3 regions of the Jeotgalibaca arthritidis genome follow, and region 2 is predicted to be linked to each of the others. Evidence: a T-box and tRNA genes for the amino acid it is inferred to sense, from the RefSeq annotation. Region 2 holds a T-box; the other regions hold tRNA genes.
The links. The T-box of region 2 lies ahead of tyrS (tyrosine--tRNA ligase). A T-box ahead of a tRNA ligase gene usually reads a tRNA of that ligase, here a tRNA-Tyr.
Positions count from the first base shown of each region.

Region 1: it encodes a tRNA-Tyr, which carries the amino acid that the T-box ahead of tyrS (tyrosine--tRNA ligase) is inferred to sense. The anticodon was not compared.
Region 3: it encodes a tRNA-Tyr, which carries the amino acid that the T-box ahead of tyrS (tyrosine--tRNA ligase) is inferred to sense. The anticodon was not compared.

Region 1 is NZ_CP049740.1:1,708,424-1,717,777, forward strand. It holds rRNA gene G7057_RS08580 (16S ribosomal RNA) at 386-1,941, shown strand; rRNA gene G7057_RS08585 (23S ribosomal RNA) at 2,152-5,067, shown strand; rRNA gene rrf (5S ribosomal RNA) at 5,222-5,337, shown strand; tRNA gene G7057_RS08595 (tRNA-Asn) at 5,360-5,433, shown strand; tRNA gene G7057_RS08600 (tRNA-Ser) at 5,482-5,568, shown strand; tRNA gene G7057_RS08605 (tRNA-Glu) at 5,588-5,659, shown strand; tRNA gene G7057_RS08610 (tRNA-Val) at 5,748-5,820, shown strand; tRNA gene G7057_RS08615 (tRNA-Asp) at 5,823-5,895, shown strand; tRNA gene G7057_RS08620 (tRNA-Phe) at 5,958-6,030, shown strand; tRNA gene G7057_RS08625 (tRNA-Tyr) at 6,034-6,114, shown strand; tRNA gene G7057_RS08630 (tRNA-Trp) at 6,131-6,201, shown strand; tRNA gene G7057_RS08635 (tRNA-His) at 6,214-6,286, shown strand; tRNA gene G7057_RS08640 (tRNA-Gln) at 6,296-6,367, shown strand; gene G7057_RS08645 (MFS transporter) at 6,709-7,875, shown strand; gene G7057_RS08650 (NADH-dependent flavin oxidoreductase) at 7,945-9,051, shown strand.
Region 2 is NZ_CP049740.1:615,034-624,387, forward strand. It holds gene rnmV (ribonuclease M5) at 1-334, opposite strand, end outside; gene G7057_RS03125 (TatD family hydrolase) at 331-1,104, opposite strand; gene metG (methionine--tRNA ligase) at 1,291-3,306, opposite strand; gene G7057_RS03135 (C40 family peptidase) at 3,463-4,767, opposite strand; T-box leader at 5,043-5,243, shown strand; gene tyrS (tyrosine--tRNA ligase) at 5,294-6,565, shown strand; gene G7057_RS03145 (GNAT family N-acetyltransferase) at 6,567-7,067, shown strand; gene G7057_RS03150 (hypothetical protein) at 7,095-7,472, opposite strand; gene G7057_RS03155 (hypothetical protein) at 7,475-7,654, opposite strand; gene G7057_RS03160 (NAD(P)H-dependent oxidoreductase) at 7,656-8,351, opposite strand; gene G7057_RS03165 (glycoside hydrolase family 2 protein) at 8,451-9,354, opposite strand, start outside.
Region 3 is NZ_CP049740.1:1,025,007-1,034,360, reverse strand. It holds rRNA gene G7057_RS05305 (23S ribosomal RNA) at 1-1,867, shown strand, start outside; rRNA gene rrf (5S ribosomal RNA) at 2,022-2,137, shown strand; tRNA gene G7057_RS05295 (tRNA-Val) at 2,245-2,317, shown strand; tRNA gene G7057_RS05290 (tRNA-Lys) at 2,371-2,443, shown strand; tRNA gene G7057_RS05285 (tRNA-Leu) at 2,474-2,555, shown strand; tRNA gene G7057_RS05280 (tRNA-Thr) at 2,568-2,640, shown strand; tRNA gene G7057_RS05275 (tRNA-Gly) at 2,648-2,719, shown strand; tRNA gene G7057_RS05270 (tRNA-Leu) at 2,758-2,843, shown strand; tRNA gene G7057_RS05265 (tRNA-Arg) at 2,854-2,927, shown strand; tRNA gene G7057_RS05260 (tRNA-Pro) at 2,937-3,010, shown strand; tRNA gene G7057_RS05255 (tRNA-Met) at 3,024-3,097, shown strand; tRNA gene G7057_RS05250 (tRNA-Ile) at 3,140-3,213, shown strand; tRNA gene G7057_RS05245 (tRNA-Ser) at 3,253-3,342, shown strand; tRNA gene G7057_RS05240 (tRNA-Glu) at 3,354-3,425, shown strand; tRNA gene G7057_RS05235 (tRNA-Ser) at 3,467-3,556, shown strand; tRNA gene G7057_RS05230 (tRNA-Met) at 3,592-3,664, shown strand; tRNA gene G7057_RS05225 (tRNA-Asp) at 3,677-3,752, shown strand; tRNA gene G7057_RS05220 (tRNA-Gly) at 3,754-3,824, shown strand; tRNA gene G7057_RS05215 (tRNA-Ile) at 3,837-3,910, shown strand; tRNA gene G7057_RS05210 (tRNA-Glu) at 3,926-3,997, shown strand; tRNA gene G7057_RS05205 (tRNA-Val) at 4,044-4,116, shown strand; tRNA gene G7057_RS05200 (tRNA-Asp) at 4,119-4,191, shown strand; tRNA gene G7057_RS05195 (tRNA-Phe) at 4,234-4,309, shown strand; tRNA gene G7057_RS05190 (tRNA-Tyr) at 4,311-4,391, shown strand; tRNA gene G7057_RS05185 (tRNA-Trp) at 4,409-4,479, shown strand; tRNA gene G7057_RS05180 (tRNA-His) at 4,492-4,564, shown strand; tRNA gene G7057_RS05175 (tRNA-Gln) at 4,575-4,646, shown strand; tRNA gene G7057_RS05170 (tRNA-Cys) at 4,653-4,723, shown strand; tRNA gene G7057_RS05165 (tRNA-Leu) at 4,758-4,841, shown strand; T-box leader at 5,153-5,385, shown strand; gene G7057_RS05160 (MalY/PatB family protein) at 5,448-6,644, shown strand; gene G7057_RS05155 (PLP-dependent transferase) at 6,641-7,723, shown strand; gene G7057_RS05150 (hypothetical protein) at 7,817-8,077, shown strand; gene G7057_RS05145 (glycoside hydrolase family 3 protein) at 8,078-8,956, shown strand; gene G7057_RS05140 (ACT domain-containing protein) at 9,010-9,279, shown strand; gene G7057_RS05135 (PFL family protein) at 9,292-9,354, shown strand, end outside.

The DNA.
Region 1 (9,354 bases), 1.1 Mb from region 2:
CAGATGCTATTATTTAGAAGTTGTCCGAACGACCTGTCTACTTTTAAAAAAGTTTTGACAAAGGCTTGTTAAGATGATAGGATATAAAAGTTGCTTCTCAAAAAGCAGCAAAAAAAACTTTTTAAAAAAAGTTTTTAAAAAACGATTGACACATAATTAACACCGTGTTAATATATAGAAGTTGTCACGACACGAACTTAACGTAACACGTGATAACGGATTTGACCTTTGAAAACTGAACAAAGAATGAACGAACCAAACGTGCAGGGTAATTCTTATTTATAAGGATTACACAACGAATCGCGATAGTAATCGCAAAAACATTAAGTCAGCAAAAAGAGCTATTCAGCTTTTCATGTCGGGTTTCTGTACAAGAGCCCACATTTAACATGAGAGTTTGATCCTGGCTCAGGACGAACGCTGGCGGCGTGCCTAATACATGCAAGTCGTACGAATTGATTAAGGAGCTTGCTCCTTATGACGTTAGTGGCGAACGGGTGAGTAACACGTGGGTAACCTACCTTCAAGAGGGGGATAACATCCGGAAACGGGTGCTAATACCGCATAGTTTCAGCTTTCACATGGAAGCTGAAGGAAAGACGGCCTTTGTGCTGTCACTTGGAGATGGACCCGCGGCGCATTAGTTAGTTGGTAGGGTAACGGCCTACCAAGACGATGATGCGTAGCCGACCTGAGAGGGTGATCGGCCACATTGGGACTGAGACACGGCCCAAACTCCTACGGGAGGCAGCAGTAGGGAATCTTCCGCAATGGACGAAAGTCTGACGGAGCAACGCCGCGTGAGTGAAGAAGGTTTTCGGATCGTAAAACTCTGTTGTTGGAGAAGAACAAGTAGGAGAGTAACTACTCTTACCTTGACGGTACCCAACCAGAAAGCCACGGCTAACTACGTGCCAGCAGCCGCGGTAATACGTAGGTGGCAAGCGTTGTCCGGATTTATTGGGCGTAAAGCGAGCGCAGGCGGTTCCTTAAGTCTGATGTGAAAGCCCACGGCTCAACCGTGGAAGGTCATTGGAAACTGGGGAACTTGAATGCAGAAGAGGAGAGTGGAATTCCATGTGTAGCGGTGAAATGCGTAGATATATGGAGGAACACCAGTGGCGAAGGCGACTCTCTGGTCTGTAATTGACGCTGAGGCTCGAAAGCGTGGGGAGCAAACAGGATTAGATACCCTGGTAGTCCACGCCGTAAACGATGAGTGCTAAGTGTTGGAGGGTTTCCACCCTTCAGTGCTGCAGTTAACGCATTAAGCACTCCGCCTGGGGAGTACGGCCGCAAGGCTGAAACTCAAAGGAATTGACGGGGACCCGCACAAGCGGTGGAGCATGTGGTTTAATTCGAAGCAACGCGAAGAACCTTACCAGGTCTTGACATCCCTTGACACTCCTAGAGATAGGACGTTCCCTTCGGGGACAAGGTGACAGGTGGTGCATGGTTGTCGTCAGCTCGTGTCGTGAGATGTTGGGTTAAGTCCCGCAACGAGCGCAACCCCTATTGTTAGTTGCCAGCATTCAGTTGGGCACTCTAATAAGACTGCCGGTGACAAACCGGAGGAAGGTGGGGATGACGTCAAATCATCATGCCCCTTATGACCTGGGCTACACACGTGCTACAATGGATGGTACAACGAGCAGCAAACCCGCGAGGGCAAGCGAATCTCTTAAAGCCATTCTCAGTTCGGATTGCAGGCTGCAACTCGCCTGCATGAAGCCGGAATCGCTAGTAATCGCGGATCAGAACGCCGCGGTGAATACGTTCCCGGGTCTTGTACACACCGCCCGTCACACCACGAGAGTTTGTAACACCCGAAGTCGGTGGGGTAACCCTTATGGGAGCCAGCCGCCTAAGGTGGGATAGATGATTGGGGTGAAGTCGTAACAAGGTAGCCGTATCGGAAGGTGCGGCTGGATCACCTCCTTTCTAAGGAAATTATATGGAACCTGCCGATGTTCACATTCTTGTTCAGTTTTGAGAGGTTAACTCTCAAACCAATTGTTCCTTGAAAACTGAATAGTATAACATGAAATATAAAGTAAGAAACCAAAACATTTTACCGCGTTACACGTTGAACAGTTTTTTAACGAAAACAGTTTGATAGTAAAGGCCAGCAATGGCTGAAACTTGACCATAGGTTAAGTGAATAAGGGCGCACGGTGGATGCCTAGGCACTAGGAGCCGATGAAGGACGGGACTAACTCCGATATGCTCCGGGGAGCTGTAAGTAAGCTATGATCCGGAGATTTCCGAATGGGGAAACCCAATATCTTTGATAGGATATTACAAACACGTGAATACATAGCGTGTTTGAGGTACACGCAGGGAACTGAAACATCTCATTACCTGCAGGAAGAGAAAGAAAATTCGATTCCCTGAGTAGCGGCGAGCGAAACGGGAAAAGCCCAAACCAAAGAGCTTGCTCTTTGGGGTTGTAGGACTGGGACGTGAGACTGTAATGGATAGCAGAAGCTGGCTGGAAAGCCACGCGAAACAGGGTAAAAGCCCCGTATGCGAAATCTAAAGCAGCTCTACCAGTATCCTGAGTACGGCGGAACACGAGAAATTCCGTCGGAATCCGGGAGGACCATCTCCCAAGGCTAAATACTCCCTAGTGACCGATAGTGAACCAGTACCGTGAGGGAAAGGTGAAAAGCACCCCGGAAGGGGAGTGAAATAGTACCTGAAACCGTGTGCTTACAAGTAGTCAGAGCCCGTTAATGGGTGATGGCGTACCTTTTGTAGAATGGACCGGCGAGTTACGATCCCATGCGAGGTTAAGTTGAAAAGACGGAGCCGCAGCGAAAGCGAGTCTGAATAGGGCGAATGAGTATGTGGTCGTAGACCCGAAACCAGGTGACCTACCCATGTCCAGGTTGAAGGTGCGGTAATACGCACTGGAGGACCGAACCCACGCACGTTGAAAAGTGCGGGGATGAGGTGTGGGTAGCGGAGAAATTCCAATCGAACCTGGAGATAGCTGGTTCTCTCCGAAATAGCTTTAGGGCTAGCCTCGGATAAACGAATCGTGGAGGTAGAGCACTGTTTGGACTAGGGGCCCTTCTCGGGTTACCGAATTCAGATAAACTCCGAATGCCATGGATTCAAGTCCGGGAGTCAGACTGCGAGTGATAAGATCCGTAGTCGAAAGGGAAACAACCCAGCCCACCAGCTAAGGTCCCAAAGTATCTGTTAAGTGGAAAAGGATGTGGGGTTGCACAGACAACTAGGATGTTGGCTCAGAAGCAGCCATCATTCAAAGAGTGCGTAATAGCTCACTAGTCGAGTGACCCTGCGCCGAAAATTTACCGGGGCTAAACAGATCACCGAAGCTGTGGATTCAACCAATAGGTTGAGTGGTAGGAGAGCGTTCTAAGGGCATTGAAGCTAGACCGTGAGGACTGGTGGAGCGCTTAGAAGTGAGAATGCCGGTATGAGTAGCGAAAGACGGGTGAGAATCCCGTCCACCGTATGACTAAGGTTTCCTGGGGAAGGCTCGTCCTCCCAGGGTTAGTCGGGACCTAAGCCGAGGCCGATAGGCGTAGGCGATGGACAACAGGTTGATATTCCTGTACCAGTTGTTTTTGTTTGAACGATGGAGGGACGCAGGAGGCTAAGGAAATGCGTGCGATTGGAAGAGCACGTCCAAGCAACAAGTCTTGTGGAGAGTCAAATGCTTTCTACTATACGGACAAGTTGTGATGGGGAGGGAAATTTAAGTACCGAAGTTCCTGATGTCACACTGCCAAGAAAAGCTTCTAGTTAGAAACCAACTGCCCGTACCGCAAACCGACACAGGTAGTCGAGGAGAGCATCCTAAGGTGAGCGAGCGAACTCTCGTTAAGGAACTCGGCAAAATGACCCCGTAACTTCGGGAGAAGGGGTGCTGACCGCAAGGTCAGCCGCAGTGAATAGGCCCAAGCGACTGTTTATCAAAAACACAGGTCTCTGCAAAATCGAAAGATGACGTATAGGGGCTGACGCCTGCCCGGTGCTGGAAGGTTAAGAGGAGAGGTTAGCTTCGGCGAAGCTTTGAATTGAAGCCCCAGTAAACGGCGGCCGTAACTATAACGGTCCTAAGGTAGCGAAATTCCTTGTCAGGTAAGTTCTGACCCGCACGAAAGGCGTAACGATTTGGGCACTGTCTCAACGAGAGACTCGGTGAAATTATAGTACCAGTGAAGATGCTGGTTACCCGCGACAGGACGGAAAGACCCCATGGAGCTTTACTGCAGGTTGATATTGATTGTTTCTGCTACATGTACAGGATAGGTAGGAGCCATTGAAGTCGGGACGCTAGTCTCGATGGAGGCGCCATTGGGATACTACCCTTGTAGCAGGACCACTCTAACCCGCCACCCTTATCGGGTGGGGAGACAGTGTCAGTCGGGCAGTTTGACTGGGGCGGTCGCCTCCTAAAATGTAACGGAGGCGCCCAAAGGTTCCCTCAGAATGGTTGGAAATCATTCGTAGAGTGCAAAGGCAGAAGGGAGCTTGACTGCGAGACCTACAAGTCGAGCAGGGACGAAAGTCGGGCTTAGTGATCCGGTGGTTCCGCATGGAAGGGCCATCGCTCAACGGATAAAAGCTACCCTGGGGATAACAGGCTTATCTCCCCCAAGAGTTCACATCGACGGGGAGGTTTGGCACCTCGATGTCGGCTCGTCGCATCCTGGGGCTGTAGTCGGTCCCAAGGGTTGGGCTGTTCGCCCATTAAAGCGGCACGCGAGCTGGGTTCAGAACGTCGTGAGACAGTTCGGTCCCTATCCGTCGCGGGCGTTGGAAATTTGAGAGGAGCTGTCCTTAGTACGAGAGGACCGGGATGGACACACCGCTGGTGTACCAGTTGTTCTGCCAAGGGCATTGCTGGGTAGCTATGTGTGGACGGGATAAACGCTGAAAGCATCTAAGCGTGAAGCCCCCCTCAAGATGAGATTTCCCATCATTTTAAATGAGTAAGACCCCTGAGAGACGATCAGGTAGATAGGCTAGAAGTGGAAGTGCAGCGATGTATGGAGCGGACTAGTACTAATCGGTCGAGGACTTAACCAATAATAAAACGGTAATCAAGTAAAATGGGTTTCAAACCAAAGGTTTCATGTTAACTATTCAGTTTTGAGGGAACAACCTCAAAAGAACACTGTGGGCATAGCCCAAGTGTATCATGTCTGTAAACTGCTAAAGCAGCAACAGCCATGACAATATGTGCGGTGGCGATGGCAAGAAGGTCACACCTGTTCCCATCCCGAACACAGAAGTTAAGCTTCTTAGCGCCGATTGTAGTGAAGGGTTTCCCTTTGTGAGAGTAGGACGCTGCCGCGCATATATTTTTTTAATATATTATTCCGCAATAGCTCAGTTGGTAGTAGCGCTTGACTGTTAATCAAGATGTCGTAGGTTCGAGTCCTACTTGCGGAGTTTTTCTTTTTTTTTTTGGAAAAATTTAAGTTTTGGCATTTTATACTTGGAGAGTTGTCCGAGAGGCCGAAGGAGCACGATTGGAAATCGTGTAGGCGGGAAACTGTCTCAAGGGTTCGAATCCCTTACTCTCCGTTAGCTTATTTTTAAATATGGCCCGTTGGTCAAGCGGTTAAGACACCGCCCTTTCGCGGCGGTAACACGGGTTCGAATCCCGTACGGGTCATTATCATTGCTGTTGACGCTTTAGCGACATTACAGACATGATATACTTGGACAAAGTCCACAGTGTTTCCTTAAATTGTTTATATCATGGAGGTTTAGCTCAGCTGGGAGAGCGTCTGCCTTACAAGCAGGATGTCAGCGGTTCGATCCCGTTAACCTCCATTGGTTCCGTGGTGTAGGGGTTAACATGCCTGCCTGTCACGCAGGAGATCGCGGGTTCAAATCCCGTCGGAACCGTCTTTACTTGTTTCGTAACAGTGACTATGTTAGAATTAATACTCAAGTAAATTTTTATTTAAGGCTTGGTAGCTCAGTTGGTAGAGCACTTGATTGAAGCTCAAGGTGTCGGCGGTTCGATTCCGTCCCAAGCCATCTGGAGGGGTAGCGAAGTGGCTAAACGCGGCGGACTGTAAATCCGCTCCTTCGGGTTCGGCAGTTCGAATCTGCCCCCCTCCATAATTTTACTCATAATAGGGGTATAGTTTAAAGGTAGAACAACGGTCTCCAAAACCGTTGGTGTGGGTTCGATTCCTGCTACCCCTGTTTTGAATTTTGGCGATTGTGGCGAAGTGGTTAACGCACCGGCTTGTGGCGCCGGCATTCGTGGGTTCGATTCCCATCAGTCGCCCTCTTTTAGTGGGGTATAGCCAAGCGGTAAGGCAACGGACTTTGACTCCGTCACTCGTTGGTTCGAATCCAGCTACCCCAGTTATAATATAACGGTAAGACTCAGGAAGATTTCTCTTCCTGAGTCTTTTTTTGTCTTTAAAGATAGAATGAAAGTGAATAGAAATCAAAAAAATTACTTCTATTCACTCAAAACAGCAAAATGAGTTAATAGAAACTGAAAATAGTCTCTGAACTTCCTTGAAATAACGAAATAAGGAACTTCAGCGATAAAAAAGTCTCTGAACTTCCTCCAATCGACAAAATTAAGCGATGTAAGAGGTTTGGGTCAATTGAAAAGGATTCGTAGCTATTGTCGAGGTATAGGGTCGTTCATTTATAATAAAGAAAACGCTTTATTATAAATGGAATCGAGATGATGAGATGCGCTTATTATTAAAAGTAGGTTTATTATCAGTTTCTTTATTGGTTACAACGGCTGGAGCTATCACAGCTAACTTGCCGTCTATTATTGCAGAATATCCACAGATCAACAGCGTTATGATTGAATTTATGATGACGATGCCGTCATTATTGACCATTTTAACAGTATTATTTAGTCATCGATTAGCCAAAATAGTGGGCTATAAGAGTCTTGTTATTTTTGGAATCGTCTTATTATTAGTTGCAGGTGTCTTACCATATTACTTCCATTCGATCTGGTTATTAGCATTGAGTCGCGTGTTATTCGGTGTTGGGATTGGTTTGTTTCATCCTTTGCTTTTTTCATTTGCGACAACTTTTTTTGAAGGTGATGAATTAGCGAAGGTAATTGGTTTACAGAGTGCTTGTGAAGGGTTAGGTGGGATGTTTTCAACCTTTATAGTAGGACTGTTGCTCGTTAATGGCTGGCGCAATTCCTTTTTTGTCCATCTATTGGCGATTCCAGTTTTAGTCTTGTTCATGATTTTTGTACCTCGTATTCAAGTAAAGGATAAGCCAGTAATGAAACATAAAACAGCAGATCAATCGTCATCTCCAATTTGGAGACAAGTTTTATTAGTTGTTGTAGCGATGAGTTTATATATGGTCGTTGGTGTTAAAATGACGGCTATTTTAATGGAGAAAGGCTATGGGAGTGCGACTAGTAGCAGTAATTTATTGGCTTTAATTGGTTTAGGAGCGATGGCTGCAGGACTTTTATTTTCAAAAGTCACACTTACTACTAAAAAATGGACGATACCGATTTCCTTATTAAGCTTGTCATTAGGCATGTTGCTATTTGCATACTCATCAAATCTTCTTACTGATGGGGTGGCAGTTACCTTGTGTGGGTTTTCGGCACGAACCTTTTTCCCTTTCTTGATGAATCAGGTCAATCAAAATGATGATGGGAATAAGGAGCGTAATACCTCGCTTTTATTGATCGGGAATAATATTGCGATTGCGTTTGCTCCGATTAAAATTGCTGCTCTACAGGCTATTAATCCACTAGATGGGAATGTGGGGTTATTGATTAGTGGCGCGCTGATTTTAATTGTTATTGCGGCTATGAGTGCCGTTAAGATCTATCTGAAAGCAAGTCTTTCAACGTCAACCGAAATTAACTAGTACTCAATTGGTAATCTTATCTCTTTCACGATAAAATAGTAAGTAAGAACTAAATAGGGAGAGTTGAGGATGACTAATATTAATCAAAAAGTAACGTTTTCACGTGGTTTAGAATTAAAAAATCCACTTGTTATGGCGCCGATGACAACAAAAATGAGTTTCTATGATGGCGTTGTGACGAAGGATGAGCTGGATTATTATGCGCTTCGCTCTGGTGAACTGGGAGCAGTCATTACGGCTGCGGCCAATGTTCAAGAAGTAGGGAAAGGTTGGGAAGGCGAGCTTGGTGTTTATGATGATAAATTTATACCAGCTTTATCTCGTTTAGCGTCTACCATTAAACAAAGTGGTACTAAAGCGATTCTCCAAATTTTCCATGGTGGTCGTATGACCAATTCAACTATTACAAGAGGGCTTCAAGTTGTTTCAGCCAGCGCTATAGCAGCAGAACGTCCGGGTGCTGAGACACCTAGAGCACTAGAGCATGATGAGATACTCCAAGTGATTCAGGACTTTAAAGAAGCGACGATCCGTGCGATGAAGGCGGGCTTTGACGGAGTTGAGCTACACGGCGCTAATACTTACTTGATTCAGCAGTTTTTCTCGCCACATTCAAACCAACGAAATGACGAGTGGGGTGGCAGTCTAACTAAACGTTTTATATTTATTAATCACTTAGTTGATACAGTAACAGCGGCTGTTGACGAAAGCGGTCAGAAAAATTTTATCGTGGGCTATCGTTTTTCACCTGAAGAGTATGAAACACCGGGGATTCGCTTCGAGGACAGCTTGTACTTGGTGAATCAGTTGGCCAACAAACCGCTCGACTACCTCCATATTTCTTTGAACGACTATACAAAAATATCACAGAGCACCGACTATCAAGACAAGAGCATGCTAGCTTACGTTTATGAAAAAATAAATGGGCGTCTGCCGTTGATCGGTGTTGGTGATGTCCGAACAAGAAAGGATGCGGAAGCTCTTCTAGAATATGCGGACATCGTAGCAGTTGGGCGTTCGCTATTGATTGATCCTAACTGGGCGAGCAAGGTCTTGAATAATAATGAGGATAAGATTCGGAAACAAGTGTCGCTAGATGATAAAGAAAAACTAGCCCTGACAAATGGGGTATGGGGCTTTATGGAAGCGATGATGGGTGATCGAATTCTAGATTAATATAAGTAGTCAAAAAGCTGGGTTTCCAGCTTTTTTTGTCTATTTTCATACATTCGGATTCTAGGTGTTAATTATTTTTTTAACTCTCATCATTTTGCTATAATTAAACTAATAAAAAAAGGAGGAAGTGTGATGAGTAAGAACGACAATAAATCATTTGGACAAGAGAAAGCATCATCTACTTACTGGTTGCCAATTGGGATTGGAATCGGCCTAGCTATTGGAGTGGAATAGATAAAATGCTCTTGGGCTTAGTGTTTGGGTGTTTATTCGGCGTTCTAGCAAGTGTGTTGTTTAAGAAAC
Region 2 (9,354 bases):
TCTGAACATTTTTGAGAGCTGCTTGAATGATTTCAGGACTCGCGTGCTCAATCCCTAAACTACCGCCTTTCGGTGATTGACAGTCCTCTTTGCGCACAAAGGCATGCTTAACAGTTGGGATACGCTGAATAATAGTTTCCCGTATCTTCCCTCCTGGAAAATCAGGATCTGTTAATACAATAACCCCTCTAAGAGCATGTGCTTTTTCAATTTCTTTTAGGACGGTCTCATTAATAGCTGATCCATTTGTTTCAATAGTATCCGCATCAACAGCCATCTTTATTTTTTTTGTGTCGTCACGACCTTCAACGACAATAATTTCTTTTATTCTCATATATCTTCCAATCTAAATAAACGCTTAGCATTCGTCATCGTCACGTTTGCTAGCTCTTCAAAATCTATCTCTCTCAGCTCAGCAACGCGTTCTGCCACATATCTCACATAGCCTGGTTCATTTCGTTTCCCACGATAAGGAACTGGTGCTAAATATGGCGCATCCGTTTCAATTAATAAGCGGTCTAAGGGCACTGCTTTGGCTACTTCATGCACCTCTACTGCTTTTTTAAAGGTAACAACACCGCTTAAAGAAATATGCATACCTAAATCTAAAAAGCGTTTCATGTCATCAACATCGCCACTATAACTATGCATAATTCCACCGATTGATGATACATCTTCTTCTTTTAAAATACGATAAGTATCTTCAATGGCGTCTCTCATATGAATCGAAATCGGTAATTTTAAGTCTTTAGCGATTTGAATTTGTTGGCGGAATACTTTCTCTTGTACTTCTTTTGGTGAGGTGTTCCAATAGTAATCCAAGCCCATTTCTCCCATCGCCACAACCTTATCTTGGCCTAACAGTTGGATTAAACTTTCTTGAATTTCTGGACTATAGGAACCTGCCTCAGTTGGATGCCAGCCAATAATACTATATATTTCAGGATGAGCTTGGCTCAATTCCAGTGATTTTTTTATGGTTTCAGTATCGAATCCAACGACTGCAAATTTGCTAACACCAAGTTCCTTGGCACGCTCAATCGTCTCTTCAACGTCTTCTTCAAATGCGTCAACATTCAAATGACAATGTGTATCAAATAGCACAGGATTCATCTTCCTCTCTCATTGATCTTCTTTCCTATTATACTTGTTTTCTAAACAAAATACCTTGCTGGCTGATTATTTTAATAGTTTTTTCAGAAATTTTGCATTAAAAGGTAGACTTCAGCTTTCAAAATAAGACACCCATAAAGAAAAGGCTAGGGACTCGCCCCAGCCTTTTCTCATTCATTATGCTACTATCGAACCATTTTCTGCTGTTTCCGGTGCAAAAACAACTTGTAATTGCCCATCTTTTTCAGCTGAAAGAATCATACCTTGGCTAACTTCGCCGCGCATTTTACGTGGTTTCAAGTTAGCAACAATCACTACTTTTTTACCAATAAAGAAAGCAGGATCAGCATACCATTCTGCAATACCTGATAAAATTTGGCGGTGTCCCTTATCGCCAGCATCTAGGCGGAATTTCAATAATTTATCTGCGCCTTCTACTTTTTGGCAATCAATGACTTCAGCCACTTTTAATTCAACTTTATCAAAGTCTTCATATTTGATTTGCTTATCTTTTTCGCTAACCAATTCGGTTTCATTGGGATCCCATTCATTGCTAGCAACGTCTTCTGTTTCTGTTGTAGGCGAAATTTGCTCTTTCAAATAAGCTACTTCTTCTTCCGCATCTAAACGTGGGAAGATTGGTTGTCCTTTTTTAACAACCGTTGTTCCTTGTGGGAATTGTCCAAACGTTAATTTGTCCCAGCTGCCGTCTTGTTGGAAGTCTAATCCTAATTGCTCGAAGATACTAACTGGTGCATGAGTCATAAATGGTGATAGTAAGATTGCTGTCATACGCAACACTTCGGCCAAATGAACCATGACACTAGCCAATTCTTCTTTTCTCGTTTCGTCTTTAATTAAGATCCACGGTTCTGTTTCATCGATATATTTATTTGCTCGAGAAATCAAACGCCATACTTCAGCGAGTGCCAAACTAAATTGCATGTGGTCCATCTCGTCTTCATACTTAGCAACGACCTCTTTCGCTGTTGCTTCTAAATCTGCATCGAAAGCAGTGTTTTGGTCAGTTCCAACTGGAATTTCACCACCAAAGTATTTGTTAATCATCGCAACAGTACGGTTTAACAAGTTACCTAAGTCATTAGCTAAATCATAATTAATACGGTTAATGTAATCTTCTGGTGTGAAGACACCATCACTACCGAAACTGATTTCACGCATCAAGTAGTAACGTAAAGCATCTAAGCCATAACGTTCGACTAACATACCTGGATAAACGACGTTCCCTTTTGATTTAGACATTTTTCCGTCTTTCATTTGCAGCCAGCCATGACCAAATACTTGTTTTGGAAGTGGTAAATCTAATGCCATCAATAGGATTGGCCAATATATCGTATGGAAACGAACAATTTCTTTCCCAACCATATGGATATTAGCTGGCCAGTATTTTTCAAATAAGGCTGTATCTTCTGAACCGTAACCTAGAGCCGTAATATAGTTTGCTAAGGCATCAATCCAAACATAAATAACGTGTTTTGGATTACTTTTCACTGGTACACCCCATGAAAAGGTTGTCCGTGAAACAGCTAAGTCTTCCAATCCTGGTTTAATAAAGTTATTCACCATTTCATTTTTACGCGATTCTGGTTGAATAAATTCCGGATACTCTTCATAATATTTTAGCAAACGATCAGCATATTTGCTCATACGAAAGAAGTAAGATTCTTCTTTAACAAGTTCTACTTCGTGACCACTTGGTGCAATTCCACCAATAACTTTACCATTTTCATCACGGTATACTTCTGCTAATTGTGTTTCTGTAAAGTATTCTTCGTCTGACACTGAATACCAACCTTCATATTCACCTAAGTAAATATCGCCTTGTTCGATTAAGCGTTCAAAAATAGCTTGAACCGCTTCGATATGATGTTGATCTGTTGTCCGGATAAATTGATCGTTGGAAATTTCAAGTTGCTTCCAAAGGTTTTGAATATCTTCAGCCATACCGTCAACGTATTCTTTAGGGCTAATTCCCATCTCTTCAGCTTTTTTCTCAATTTTTTGTCCATGCTCATCTGTTCCTGTTAAATAACGAACATCAAACCCTTGTTGACGTTTATAACGTGCCATCACATCACAAGCAACTGTTGTATAGGTATTTCCGATATGTAATTGACCACTTGGGTAATAGATGGGCGTTGTAATATAAAATGTTTCTTTTTCTTTAAACACGAATGAGTGCCTCCTTAGAAGTGGCAAGTTTTAAATTTGTTTTCACAAAACCTGCATATACGCCCTATTTTACCACAAAAGAGGTAAGCATGTGGACATTTTCCAAATAAAAATGACTGGAACATTCGTCCCAGTCATTTCAACTTTTTGTTTATATTATCTTGCAACACGTACTGCAAAGCTTGGCGTAAAGTATCGTGTACTGTTTACTTCAACAACGCCACCTTCGGAAGGAGCATGGATATATTGACCATTTCCTAATGAAATTGCTACGTGGTAAGGACTACCTTTAGGTCCCCAGAACAATAGATCTCCTGCTTGTGATTGACTAACAGAAATTTGACTTCCTGCGTATTGTTGTGAGCCAGTCCAACCTCCGATTTCAATACCGTATGCTTCACGGAAAACATAAGCCGTAAAACCTGAACAGTCGAAACCACTTGGTGTTTTACCACCATATACATATGGTACACCTAGGTATTTGTATGCCACACCGATAACATCACCAGATGGTGCTGGTAATGATGGTGCTGATTTTTCTTCAATGATAACTTCTACTTTTTCTTCAATCACTGGTGTTGAAATAGCAGGGCTGTTATTTGTTGTATTAGTTGTCGTGTTATTAGTTGTTGTTTGCGTTGCTGCAGTCACTGTTTCACGATTATTTGTTACGGCAATAACTGTTTGAGCAGCTTCTTGTTCAACTCTTAGTGCTTCTTCTTCTGCTGCAGCAATAGCTGCCTCTTCAGCAATACGTTGACGTTCTGCTTCTTCAGCAGCACGACGGTCAGCTTCTTCTTTTTCAGCGATAAACGCTAAACGATCTTCTTCAGCAGATGCTTTCTCAGCGTTAAGTGCTGCCACTGCACTTTCTTGTTCAATATTTTTAACTTCTAATTGACCTTTTAATTCTTCAAGTTCATAAGTCATTGAAATAATCTCGTTTAATTTTTCTTCTGTCTCAACTTTTTTGTTTTCAACAGCTTGTTGGTCTTGAACTTGTTGTTCAACTAAGCTTTTATTAGCTGAAACCATTGTTGTTACAACGTCGACACGAGCAATTAAGTCTGTTAAAGACTCTGATGCAAAAATAAAATTCATGTAGTTAGTGTTAGACCCATTAATTTGAACAGAACGAGCTTGTTCTTTCAATTGGTCTTCACGTTGATCAATCACAACCTGTAGTTGTGCAATTTCTTCTTCTAATAAATCAATTTTTTCATTTGTGTCAACACGTTGCGCTAATAATTCAACAGCACGGTTTTCTGCAGCAGCGATTTCTGCTTGTACCTCAGCTAATACAGCTTCAGCAGACTCGACACGGCCTGATAGTTCATTGACTTTTTCTTCTTGTTGTTGAATTTTTTCAGTTAACTCATCAGCAGATACAGCATATGGCGCTACAAATGTTGCAGATAACAGCGAACTCGTTAAAATTAAAGTGGCAAGTTTCTTCTTCAAGTCATTTCCTCCAGTAGGTTTATGTGATTATACAATTATATATTTAGAATTTACTTATCGGTTTCTTTAGAAAAACGTTATGATTTTCCCTAACGATGAAATCATAGCATAGTTTCTTTGTGAAAAACCATTTTTCGATGACTTGTAGTTCCTTTGTAACATAAATGTAATGATTACCGACAAATGTTTCAATCAGTCTGTTACATAAGTATTTTAAAAAGAAGATTGACATTTTTTATAGTCATGACTATACTGATTTCAAGAATAAAACACAGATAAAAGCTTTGAAGGAATACAGTAGGAATAAGGATTTTGTATGAAGAGAGAGCCGGCAATGGTGGGAACCGGTACACCCTTATTTTGAATTACAATTCTGGAGCTACTTGTTATGAGCGGTTAACATACGTTACATGTTAGAGTGGTTTCATTTTTATGAAACAATTTGGGTGGTAACACGGTAATTAATCGTCCCTGGCAGAGCTATGCTTTGTCAGGGCTTTTTTTATTTTAAAAGAGGAGTGTTCATATGGAAAAGGTTAATATTATTGACGAACTACAGTGGCGGGATGCCATCAACCAACAAACAGACGAAGACGGCTTACGCGAGTTATTAAATGAAAAGAATATTGGACTATACTGCGGGATTGATGCGACTGGTTCAAGTATGCATGTGGGACACTTAATTCCTTTTATGCTGCTGAAACGATTCCAATTAGCTGGTCACAAACCGGTTATTTTAATCGGTGGCGCAACAGGCTCAATTGGTGATCCAAGTGGGAAATCGGAAGAACGTACCCTTCAATCAGAAGAAACGGTTGCTTACAATGCTGAAAAAATTACCCAACAAATGAAAAAGTTATTCCGTGCTGGAGAAACAGATTCTGAAATCCGTCTCGTTAATAACTTGGACTGGACAAAGCAACTTTCTCTACTTGATTTCTTGCGTGACTTTGGTAAAAACTTCAATATTAACACCATGCTTGCAAAGGATATTGTTGCTAGCCGTTTGGAAACGGGAATTTCATTTACTGAGTTCTCATACCAAATTCTACAATCGATGGACTTCTTACATCTATATCGTCAATTAGATGTTCAACTACAAATCGGTGGTGCGGATCAATGGGGAAATATTACAGCTGGTCTCGAACTCATCCGTAAAAAAGAAGGTGCAGAGGCAAAAGCGTTTGGTCTAACCATTCCATTGATGCTAAAAGCAGACGGTACAAAATTTGGTAAAACAGCTGGCGGCTCTGTTTGGTTAGATCCCGAACAAACAACGCCTTACGAATTTTACCAATTCTGGGTTAACCAAGATGACCGCGATGTCGTTAAATACTTAAAATTCTTTACCTTCCTTTCTCAAGAAGAGATTTCAGCTTTAGAAGAAAGTGTTCAAACAGAACCCCATAAACGTCAAGCTCAAAAAACATTGGCTGCTGAAATGACAACCTTTGTTCATGGTGAAAAAGCACTAGAAGATGCTCTAAAAATTACCGATGCTCTCTTTACTGGTAATGTTGCTCAATTATCTGCTGACGAGATTGAACAAGGATTTAAAAATATGCCGACTTTCGAATCAAATTTAACGGAACAAGAGCTAGTGACTTGGCTGGTTGATTTGGGGATTGAACCATCTCGCCGTCAATCACGCGAAGATGTTCAAAATGGCGCTATTTCAATTAATGGTGAAAAAGTGACTGACTTAGATTTTGTGATGACACGTGAGCATTCATTTGATCAACGCTTTATTATTGTGCGCCGTGGTAAGAAAAAATACTTCCTTGTAAAGTTGGTGTAAGATGACTGAGGTTACATTGGTTGCTGTTCGAGATACCTTACAAGCAGAAGATGTCGCTCACCTAGCTGAAATCATTTGGAATGAGCACTACTTGCCTATCTTAGGACAGGAACAAGTCGCTTATATGCTCAAGACCTTCCAATCCACTGAACGGATTATTGCTGACATTGCTGAAAATAAATCAACTTATTATATAGTAGAAGTTGACCAAGATGAGATTGGTTATGTGGCACTTGAGTGGCAGGAAGACACACTATTCATCAGTAAGCTTTATTTATTAAAGCGTGCAAGAGGCAATGGCTATGCTTACCAGTTGATGAAAAAGTTAATTCAACAAGCAACAGATGCTAAAAAATCTAAATTGCGTCTAACCGTCAATAAAGACAATCCATCTTCTATCGCCTTCTACGAAAAAGTAGGCTTTAAACAAGTTGATGCCGTTGTTTCACCGATTGGCAATGACTTTGTTATGGATGACTACATTTACGACTATATAATTTAATCAAAAAAAAGACGAGTGAGACTATTCTCACTCGTCTTTTTGATTCATATTATTTTTAGCTGCCCGGCGCTTCGACTTAATTAAGACATTGATTAAGATTAAAATAATACCAACTACGGTAATCAGCAAAATATTAGCTGCATTAATCAGTTGCAAAATAAATACGGCTAGTCCAAATCCTAATAACGTCACGAGATTAAAATTCTCTTCCCAGTTGTCCCTCTGCGGATAATCTTTGGCAAGTTTTACAAATGCAAGATGAATCACGTAAAATCCGATTAAGGCGATAAAAATAAATAAGCTAGTCTCATATTCACCTAGCAAATAGCCGCCATAACGTTTAAAGACCACTGCTATAATTAAAAAGATCGATTGACATAGACTTTCCTTTTCTTTAGTTGTCATCATTACCCCCACTTATTTGGACTCCACATTCGGCCATCAATTTCACCTTGCGCTTGCTCCATGCGTTTATATTGCTCTTGGATGAGTTTTTCAAATGCTTGAAACAAAGCAATCTGACGATAGTCCGTACTTTTTTGCTGCAAGTCTTTTATTTGGCTTAGCATCCATTCTTTCTGTTCCACCTTACCACTCCCCTAACTCTTCTAAGGTAAATAACAAATCATCTAAGTGGTCACGGTTATTCCCCATTTGCTCGATTAACAAATCAATCGTCGCTTTAGTTTCATCTGTTTGTTGAAACTTACCGAGTGTTTCTAGCTCTAACTTAAACCACTCTTCTTGGTTAAGAAGAGAAGGATTCGCAGACATAGTTAAATATTGGCGATAACGAATCAGTAACTCTTTACGGTCAGCATCTGATAAGTAATCAAAACGCGCAATCAATAATGACGGTAAATAAACCATCTCACATTTACGGGCAATAGCTTGAAAAGGTCTCGTTAATTCCGATATAGTAAAGCCTTCTCGTCCTCCAGCTTGGTATTCCCGTTCGTTAACACCTGTTGTCATCACCAGTCCAAATTCTTTCCCTTTCAACTGGCTACCATGTTTGCCATAAGCAAACCCATCTGTCAAAACCTCGTCTTGCCATTGTTTTAATAGTGGCGGCGAACTATACCAATAGAGTGGAAATTGGAAAATAATGCGGTCATAGTCAGCAAGGAGTGCTTGCTCACGGTCTTTATCTATCTGACCATCAGGATAGTCATGTTCTAAATGGTGCCATCTCACACCTTCATCTGGTAAACTTTCCCGTAAAAATTGTTGGGCATGAGAATCAGATAAAGTGGGATGAGAAACAATAATTAGTGTTCGCATAAGTTTCACCCTTGTTTTTATTAATTTCATTAAGTATAGCAAAAAAAGAAGGCATAAAATAGAGCCGAGGATGTTTAATACCTCCTCGGCTCTTAGTGATTATTTTTTAATTTCTTGGAGTTGGCTATTCAAATGAATCAACATCGCATCCGTCACTTCAGGTGTTAGGCTACGAAGTAACTCGTCTACTCGGCGGTCTTTCATCATAGCAATAGAGCCTTTTTTCAAGAGTGCCTTGGTAATAGCGCGTGCTGCATCCACAACAACATCCGCTGCTTGATCATTCTCAAGAATTGCGGCAATGGTATCACCTACCGAATAGGCAGTTGGATCAATATCTTTTTGAACTTGGTCTGTTCGAATATCGTCAAACCAGTTTTGAACCCCACTCATGTCAACAGCATCTGCTAAAACATAATGAGGATTAGCTTCTGTTACTTGTTTAAAGGAAACGGAATCAACCTGATTACCAGCTACTGCTGTAAAGTGAGTCGTTCCTTCATCTAAAGATACATTTTCAAAAACAAAGATTTTTTCGCCCTTTTGACTAGCAATTTCTTTTCCATTGGCATACAAAGTCACCGATGGTAAGTTACTATATACTTTCACAGTCAATTTGTCATAAGGACGGTCGGTATAGCGTCTGCCAGCAATATGAACGAATGGCTCATCACTCCAAAATGCCTTATAAACATAGAAGGCATCTTTTTTAATTTTACGGTCTAAGGTAACAAGACCTTTATTGTTACGGCCTAGAACGCCACCTTCGTCACGATTATCTGCTCCAAAGTCAAACATATTCCAGTTATGAGTTGCCCATAACCATGGTCGATCTTCGATCATTTGCGCTAAATGCTCATGATAAATAGCTTGATACTCTTCTGAATAGTCACCACGACCTGGTGTGTCTGTATGGATGGTAATATTCGCTTCACAACCATACTCTGAAATCCCAATCGCACGGTCTGGATAAGCTTGATGGAACTTATCGAACCATTGATCA
Region 3 (9,354 bases), 410 kb from region 2:
AGTATCTGTTAAGTGGAAAAGGATGTGGGGTTGCACAGACAACTAGGATGTTGGCTCAGAAGCAGCCATCATTCAAAGAGTGCGTAATAGCTCACTAGTCGAGTGACCCTGCGCCGAAAATTTACCGGGGCTAAACAGATCACCGAAGCTGTGGATTCAACCAATAGGTTGAGTGGTAGGAGAGCGTTCTAAGGGCATTGAAGCTAGACCGTGAGGACTGGTGGAGCGCTTAGAAGTGAGAATGCCGGTATGAGTAGCGAAAGACGGGTGAGAATCCCGTCCACCGTATGACTAAGGTTTCCTGGGGAAGGCTCGTCCTCCCAGGGTTAGTCGGGACCTAAGCCGAGGCCGATAGGCGTAGGCGATGGACAACAGGTTGATATTCCTGTACCAGTTGTTTTTGTTTGAACGATGGAGGGACGCAGGAGGCTAAGGAAATGCGTGCGATTGGAAGAGCACGTCCAAGCAACAAGTCTTGTGGAGAGTCAAATGCTTTCTACTATACGGACAAGTTGTGATGGGGAGGGAAATTTAAGTACCGAAGTTCCTGATGTCACACTGCCAAGAAAAGCTTCTAGTTAGAAACCAACTGCCCGTACCGCAAACCGACACAGGTAGTCGAGGAGAGCATCCTAAGGTGAGCGAGCGAACTCTCGTTAAGGAACTCGGCAAAATGACCCCGTAACTTCGGGAGAAGGGGTGCTGACCGCAAGGTCAGCCGCAGTGAATAGGCCCAAGCGACTGTTTATCAAAAACACAGGTCTCTGCAAAATCGAAAGATGACGTATAGGGGCTGACGCCTGCCCGGTGCTGGAAGGTTAAGAGGAGAGGTTAGCTTCGGCGAAGCTTTGAATTGAAGCCCCAGTAAACGGCGGCCGTAACTATAACGGTCCTAAGGTAGCGAAATTCCTTGTCAGGTAAGTTCTGACCCGCACGAAAGGCGTAACGATTTGGGCACTGTCTCAACGAGAGACTCGGTGAAATTATAGTACCAGTGAAGATGCTGGTTACCCGCGACAGGACGGAAAGACCCCATGGAGCTTTACTGCAGGTTGATATTGATTGTTTCTGCTACATGTACAGGATAGGTAGGAGCCATTGAAGTCGGGACGCTAGTCTCGATGGAGGCGCCATTGGGATACTACCCTTGTAGCAGGACCACTCTAACCCGCCACCCTTATCGGGTGGGGAGACAGTGTCAGTCGGGCAGTTTGACTGGGGCGGTCGCCTCCTAAAATGTAACGGAGGCGCCCAAAGGTTCCCTCAGAATGGTTGGAAATCATTCGTAGAGTGCAAAGGCAGAAGGGAGCTTGACTGCGAGACCTACAAGTCGAGCAGGGACGAAAGTCGGGCTTAGTGATCCGGTGGTTCCGCATGGAAGGGCCATCGCTCAACGGATAAAAGCTACCCTGGGGATAACAGGCTTATCTCCCCCAAGAGTTCACATCGACGGGGAGGTTTGGCACCTCGATGTCGGCTCGTCGCATCCTGGGGCTGTAGTCGGTCCCAAGGGTTGGGCTGTTCGCCCATTAAAGCGGCACGCGAGCTGGGTTCAGAACGTCGTGAGACAGTTCGGTCCCTATCCGTCGCGGGCGTTGGAAATTTGAGAGGAGCTGTCCTTAGTACGAGAGGACCGGGATGGACACACCGCTGGTGTACCAGTTGTTCTGCCAAGGGCATTGCTGGGTAGCTATGTGTGGACGGGATAAACGCTGAAAGCATCTAAGCGTGAAGCCCCCTCAAGATGAGATTTCCCATCATTTTAAATGAGTAAGACCCCTGAGAGACGATCAGGTAGATAGGCTAGAAGTGGAAGTGCAGCGATGTATGGAGCGGACTAGTACTAATCGGTCGAGGACTTAACCAATAATAAAACGGTAATCAAGTAAAATGGGTTTCAAACCAAAGGTTTCATGTTAACTATTCAGTTTTGAGGGAACAACCTCAAAAGAACACTGTGGGCATAGCCCAAGTGTATCATGTCTGTAAACTGCTAAAGCAGCAACAGCCATGACAATATGTGCGGTGGCGATGGCAAGAAGGTCACACCTGTTCCCATCCCGAACACAGAAGTTAAGCTTCTTAGCGCCGATTGTAGTGAAGGGTTTCCCTTTGTGAGAGTAGGACGCTGCCGCGCATATATTTTCTTTTAAAAATAAGTTTTCAAAAGAAAATAACTTGCAGATTAGCAAAAAATATTGTATTATGTTCAAGAACTGTTCTTTACATAATATTTACATTTTCGGAGGTTTAGCTCAGCTGGGAGAGCGTCTGCCTTACAAGCAGGATGTCAGCGGTTCGATCCCGTTAACCTCCATAGTCATAGTAATATGACAAAGTGAGTAATACTCACAATTCAACTCTTTAGTTGAGTCATTAGCTCAGTTGGTAGAGCATCTGACTTTTAATCAGAGGGTCGCAGGTTCGAGCCCTGCATGACTCATTTCTTTTTATCAATTGCATAAAAAGATGCGCGGGTGTGGCGGAATTGGCAGACGCACTAGATTTAGGATCTAGCGCCGCAAGGCGTGGGGGTTCAAGTCCCTTCACCCGCATTTTAAAAATTTGCCGGCTTAGCTCAGTTGGTAGAGCATCTGATTTGTAATCAGAGGGTCGAGGGTTCAAGTCCTTTAGCCGGCATCTTTTTGCGGAAGTAGTTCAGTGGTAGAACACCACCTTGCCAAGGTGGGGGTCGCGGGTTCGAACCCCGTCTTCCGCTTTAAGGATCATATCCTTAAAGTTTTATAATATTGTAATGCCGGGGTGGCGGAATTGGCAGACGCACAGGACTTAAAATCCTGCGGTGAGTTCTCACCGTATCGGTTCGACCCCGATCCTCGGCATTTTTAATATGCACCCATAGCTCAATTGGATAGAGTACCTGACTACGAATCAGGCGGTTGCAGGTTCGACTCCTGCTGGGTGCATTTAAATTACGGGAAGTAGCTCAGCTTGGTAGAGCACTTGGTTTGGGACCAAGGGGTCGCAGGTTCGAATCCTGTCTTCCCGATTTAATATTTTTTGGCGGTGTAGCTCAGCTGGCTAGAGCGTCCGGTTCATACCCGGGAGGTCGGGGGTTCGATCCCCTCCGCCGCTATTTTTAAAAATGGACGTTCAAAAAAGGTCACATTAAGAGCCTGGACCTTTAGCTCAGTTGGTTAGAGCAGACGGCTCATAACCGTCCGGTCGCAGGTTCGAGTCCTGCAAGGTCCATTGCAGCAAACTTACTTGCAGCATAAGCTATCTTTGATTGGGGAAGTACTCAAGTGGCTGAAGAGGCGCCCCTGCTAAGGGTGTAGGTCGGATCATACCGGCGCGAGGGTTCAAATCCCTCCTTCTCCGTTTTAAACAAAGGCCCGTTGGTCAAGCGGTTAAGACACCGCCCTTTCACGGCGGTAACACGGGTTCGAATCCCGTACGGGTCATTATCATATTTTTATGGTAAATTGAATATCATTAACATCTCGGAGGATTACCCAAGTCCGGCTGAAGGGAACGGTCTTGAAAACCGTCAGGCGTGTAAAAGCGTGCAAGGGTTCGAATCCCTTATCCTCCTTTATAACTTTTTTAAAAGTTATCTATTAATATTATCGCGGGGTGGAGCAGTTGGCAGCTCGTCGGGCTCATAACCCGAAGGTCGCAGGTTCAAGTCCTGCCCCCGCAATTTTTTTAAAATGGTTCCGTGGTGTAGGGGTTAACATGCCTGCCTGTCACGCAGGAGATCGCGGGTTCAAATCCCGTCGGAACCGCCACGCGGGTGTAGTTTAGTGGTAAAACCACAGCCTTCCAAGCTGTTGTCGGGAGTTCGATTCTCCTCACCCGCTTTTTTATTTTATGGGCCTATAGCTCAGCTGGTTAGAGCGCACGCCTGATAAGCGTGAGGTCGATGGTTCGAGTCCATTTAGGCCCATTTTTACTTTTAACTGGCCCGTTGGTCAAGCGGTTAAGACACCGCCCTTTCACGGCGGTAACACGGGTTCGAATCCCGTACGGGTCATATCGTCATTTAATTGATGATTTATAAGCTGTATGTTTTATATCATGGAGGTTTAGCTCAGCTGGGAGAGCGTCTGCCTTACAAGCAGGATGTCAGCGGTTCGATCCCGTTAACCTCCATTGGTTCCGTGGTGTAGGGGTTAACATGCCTGCCTGTCACGCAGGAGATCGCGGGTTCAAATCCCGTCGGAACCGTTAATACAGTTGTATTAATTAAATAAAGTATTACTTCTTAATGGCTTGGTAGCTCAGTTGGTAGAGCACTTGATTGAAGCTCAAGGTGTCGGCGGTTCGATTCCGTCCCAAGCCACCATGGAGGGGTAGCGAAGTGGCTAAACGCGGCGGACTGTAAATCCGCTCCTTCGGGTTCGGCAGTTCGAATCTGCCCCCCTCCATTTTTTTTTAAGTCCTTAGGGGTATAGTTTAAAGGTAGAACAACGGTCTCCAAAACCGTTGGTGTGGGTTCAATTCCTGCTACCCCTGTTTTGGATTATGGCGATTGTGGCGAAGTGGTTAACGCACCGGCTTGTGGCGCCGGCATTCGTGGGTTCGATTCCCATCAGTCGCCCTTTTATTAATGGGGTATAGCCAAGCGGTAAGGCAACGGACTTTGACTCCGTCACTCGTTGGTTCGAATCCAGCTACCCCAGTTTTTCGGCGGTATAGCCAAGTGGTAAGGCAGAGGTCTGCAAAACCTTCATCACCGGTTCAAATCCGGTTACCGCCTTTCCCAAAAGGGATGAAAACTTGCATAATAAATTGCCGGCGTGGCGGAATAGGCAGACGCGCTGGACTCAAAATCCAGTGCCCGCGAGGGCGTGCCGGTTCGACCCCGGCCGCCGGTATACGTTGAAGCTCAGCTGATAGCTGAGCTTTTTTTGTAGACTAGGGGATTATAAGTTCAGCCATCAATGTCTAGCTCCCAAGTCCTGACCTAGTGAAAAAAAGATAAATTTGCCCCATTGCGCGCTTCGCTGCTCGCTAACGCATATCATTCGACTAACCCGCTGAAGCGTGAAGTCTCCTGACAATTCAGGGTCAAATGTCCTATTTTTTCATAGGCCAAGGCGGACTTGTCCGCTTTTCTTATTTAAAATGACTATTGACATTTTTTGTTATTATCACTATAATTTCATCATTATCTCATTTAAAATTCATTTAAACGAAGAAGAGAAGAGTAGCTTATCATAATCAGTTATTAGAGACCTCTGCATGGTGAAAAAGAGGACTGATGAAGTGAGTGAAGATGAACTCTGAGTTTCTGAAAGGTTAACGCTTTTTAGACGGTAGCAACCGTTATATTGCCAAGCTTCATAGGAGCTTTAGAGGTGTTGGGTTTTCTAACTAACATAAATTAGGGTGGTAACACGGAATCAATCCGTCCCTTTGTCTTACGATTAGTAGGACAAAGGGACGGATTTTTTATTTTCTAAAAATAGGAGGTCGGATGAATGACAATCAACAGTTTCATTGAACGGTATCAAAAAGAAAGACGTCATACCCAGTCATTAAAATGGGATGCATTGGATAAACGGTTTGGTAATGCGGAGTTACTACCACTTTGGGTAGCTGATATGGAATTTCAGGCGCCTGAAGTAGTCGTTCAGGAATTGTTTGAACGGGTGAGTCATGGTGTTTTTGGTTATTCTTTACCTCATAAAGCCTATTTTTTAGCTTTTTCAAATTGGCAAAAAAAAAGGCATAATATCAATTTAAAAGAAGAATGGTTACGTTATTCAAATGGGGTTGTTCAATCACTCTATCATTTGATCCAGTGTTTTTCTAATGAAGGTGAAGGTGTGTTAATCCAGCCGCCTGTTTATTACCCCTTTTTTAATGCTGTAAAAGATACTAATCGGAAATTGGTATTATCACCTTTGATAAATGATAACGGGGCTTACAGCGTCGATTTAACTGCTTTAGAAGAAGTACTAAAGAAGGAACAACCGAAATTATTTATATTGTGTTCGCCTCATAATCCTGTTGGTCGTATTTGGAAGGAATCCGAGCTTGAAGGCATGTTGGCTTTGTGCGAGCGTTACGATGTTATTGTGATTGCAGATGAAATTCACCAAGACTTTGAATTTTCTGCTCATCCTTTTAAATCGGTATTGTCTATTGAGGAGGAGCGATTTCACAATCGTTTAATTGTTTGTAACGCGCCGTCTAAAAGTTTTAATTTAGCATCCTTGCTTCACTCTCATATCATTATTCCAGATCAAGAACTAAGAGAACAATTTGATCAAAAAATGATTCGTTATCAGCAAACTGAGGTTAACTTATTAGGTCAAGTGGCAGGAGAAGCTGCTTATCGCGGTGGTGAGGAGTGGTTTGATTCATTGCTAACGGTCATTCGGTCGAACGATTTGTTAGTCCGAGAAGCATTAGCTGAGTTTCCACAACTTATTGTATCTGATTTAGAAGGAACGTACTTACTTTGGATTGATTTACGAGCCATTATTCCTAAAGATAAAGTTAAAGATATTGTTCAAGAAAAAGCAAAGCTAGCAGTTGATTATGGCGAATGGTTCTCTGAAGACTATTTAGGCTTTATACGTCTTAATCTAGCTACAACACCAGATAGAATCACACTTGCATTAGAACAGCTTACAAACGCTATTAGGACCTTTAAGGAGGAAAATAAATGAGTCACTTTAATACTTTTCTAGCCCAACTAGGCAACCATTCGGATCCTGCAACAGGAGCAATCAGCCCGCCTATTCATTTGTCTTCAACCTTTGCCCATCCTGGCTTAGGACAAAGTACAGGTTATGACTATAGCCGTACTTGCAATCCAACACGGGATATTTTAGAAGAAGGACTGGCGACTTTAGAAGGTGGTAGTGCTGCTGTTGCGACAAGTTCAGGTATGAGTGCGATCCAACTTGTTTTTCAGTTATTTGATGTAGGGAGTCATTTTTTAGTGTCGCGAGACTTATATGGGGGCAGCTTCCGCTACTTTAATGAATTAGAAGCTAAAGGTATAGCGAGCTTCTCTTATTTTGCAACGGAAGAAGAATTTACTCAGCAGTTAAACCAGCAAACCACTGCCGTATTCGTAGAGTCACCCACTAATCCACTTATGCAAGAAATTGACCTAGTTTCACTCAGCGAACAAGCGAAGGCATTAGGTGCTCGTGTAATCGTTGATAATACCTTCTTAACGCCATTGCGGCAACGGCCATTAGAGCTAGGTGCAGATATTGTTGTTCATTCTGGAACCAAGTATCTAACAGGTCATAACGATATTTTAGCAGGCGTTGTTGTGACTAGTGATTCGCAAATAGGTGAAAAGTTGAAATGGTTAGCGAATACAACTGGTCCAACTTTATCGGCGTTTGATTGTTGGCTCTTTATTAGAAGTTTAAAAACGTTGCCGCTTCGTTTAGATAAACAAGAAAAGAATGCTAAGGCAATTGTATCGGCTTTGAAAACTTTCTCTCAAGTGAAAGAGGTTCTTTATCCAGGAAAAGGTGCGATGATTAGTGTTCGTCTTCATGATGCTGAACAAGTTCCATCAATTCTAGCAGGTGTAAAACTATTTACCTTTGCTGAGAGTTTGGGTGGGGTAGAAAGTTTAATTACCTATCCGACTAGCCAAACACATGCGGATGTTCCAAAAGACTTAAGAGAATCGTATGGGTTAACGCCAGATTTAGTCCGACTATCAGTTGGTATTGAAGATGAGAATGATTTGATCGCGGATTTAAAGGCTGTATTAGATTAGAGGAGAAGTAAGTGGGCGTCCACTTACTTCTTTTTGTTCGCCTATTTTATAAATTAGCGGTATTGTTAGCATAAAGAAGTAAGGAGTACTTTTATGAGAAAACTGATAATGGTCGTAGCACTAGGTCTATTGGCGTCTTGTAGTCATGCAGATTCGAATGATAGCAGTAGCGAAAGCAGCCAACACTATTCATCGCAAGAAATGATAGAAAGCAGTGAGCCAACGGAGGTTGATGTAGCAGAAGCCATCCTTCAGGAGATGACATTAGAAGAAAAAGTTGGTCAGATGTTTTTAGTTCGTTTGCCTGATGAAGGCATGCTCGAGTTGGTTGAATCTAACAGTATTGGAGGCTAAATTTGGTTTGCAAAAGATTTTTCAGAGAAAACACCCGAACAAGTCCAAGATGACATTAATCGTCTTCAACAAATGAGTGAGATTCCTCTTTTTCAAGCGGTTGATGAGGAAGGTGGTAGTGTGACTCGGATTAGTCAGTTTCCTCAGTTTCGTGAGCAAGCCTTTCCTGCACCAAGTGTGGCCTTTACAGAGGGTAGTTGGGAAGATGTAGAGCAAATTGAAAGAGACAAAGCACTGCTACTTGCTTCGCTGGGATTTAATTTAAATTTAGCACCGGTAGCGGATATTCCTATTTCTCAGGATGATTTTATTTATGAGCGCGCATTTTCAACAGATCCCCTTGAGGTTTCTCAGTATGTCGAAACGGAAGTGAGAATAAGCCAAGAAGAAAAGGTAGGAAGTGTGCTAAAACATTTTCCAGGTTATGGCGATAATGTTGATACTCATACAGGGGTCGCTTATGATAATCGAGCCTTGGATAATTTTTATGACCGTGATTTCTTACCTTTTCAAGCAGGAGTTGCCCAAGATGTTGCAGCAATTTTAGTCTCGCATAATGTTGTGACGGCTATTGATGAGCGCTTACCTGCCTCCTTATCGCCGGCAGTGATTGATTTGTTGAGGAATGATTTAGCCTTTAACGGCATTATTATGACGGATGATTTAGTGATGGAAGGTGTGCAGCAATTTTTGGAGCCAGAAGAGGCGGCTGTCCAAGCTGTTTTAGCCGGGAATGATGTGTTAATCAGTTCAGAAGTCACCATTCAAAGAGAGGCTGTTTTAGCAGCTGTAGCAGAAGGACGTCTCTCTGAGGAACGAATTAACGAATCGGTCTTGCGTATTTTGAAAATTAAATTACAATTAGAATTAATTGACTGATGTTGTGGTATAATGACGGTCAAATTAACTAGGTTAAAAAGCGAGGAGAAAACATGAAAGCAATTATTACGGTTACAGGAAAAGACCATAAGGGAATTGTGGCAAGCGTGAGCGCAAAACTATCAGAAGTAGAAGTAAATATTTTAGATATTTCTCAAACACTGATGGAAGAGTATTTTACAATGATTTTACTTTGTGATTTTTCGGAATCGCCACACAGTATTCCAGAAGTTCAACAACAAATGAAAGAAGTCGAAGAAAGAGAGCAGCTTGTGATTCGCATTCAATCTGAAGATATTTTTAATGCGATGCACAGCTTATAAGCAGGTGATATGATGAACCGTCAAGAAAACATTTTAGAAACAATTCAAATGATTGCGGAAGACAAACTTGATATT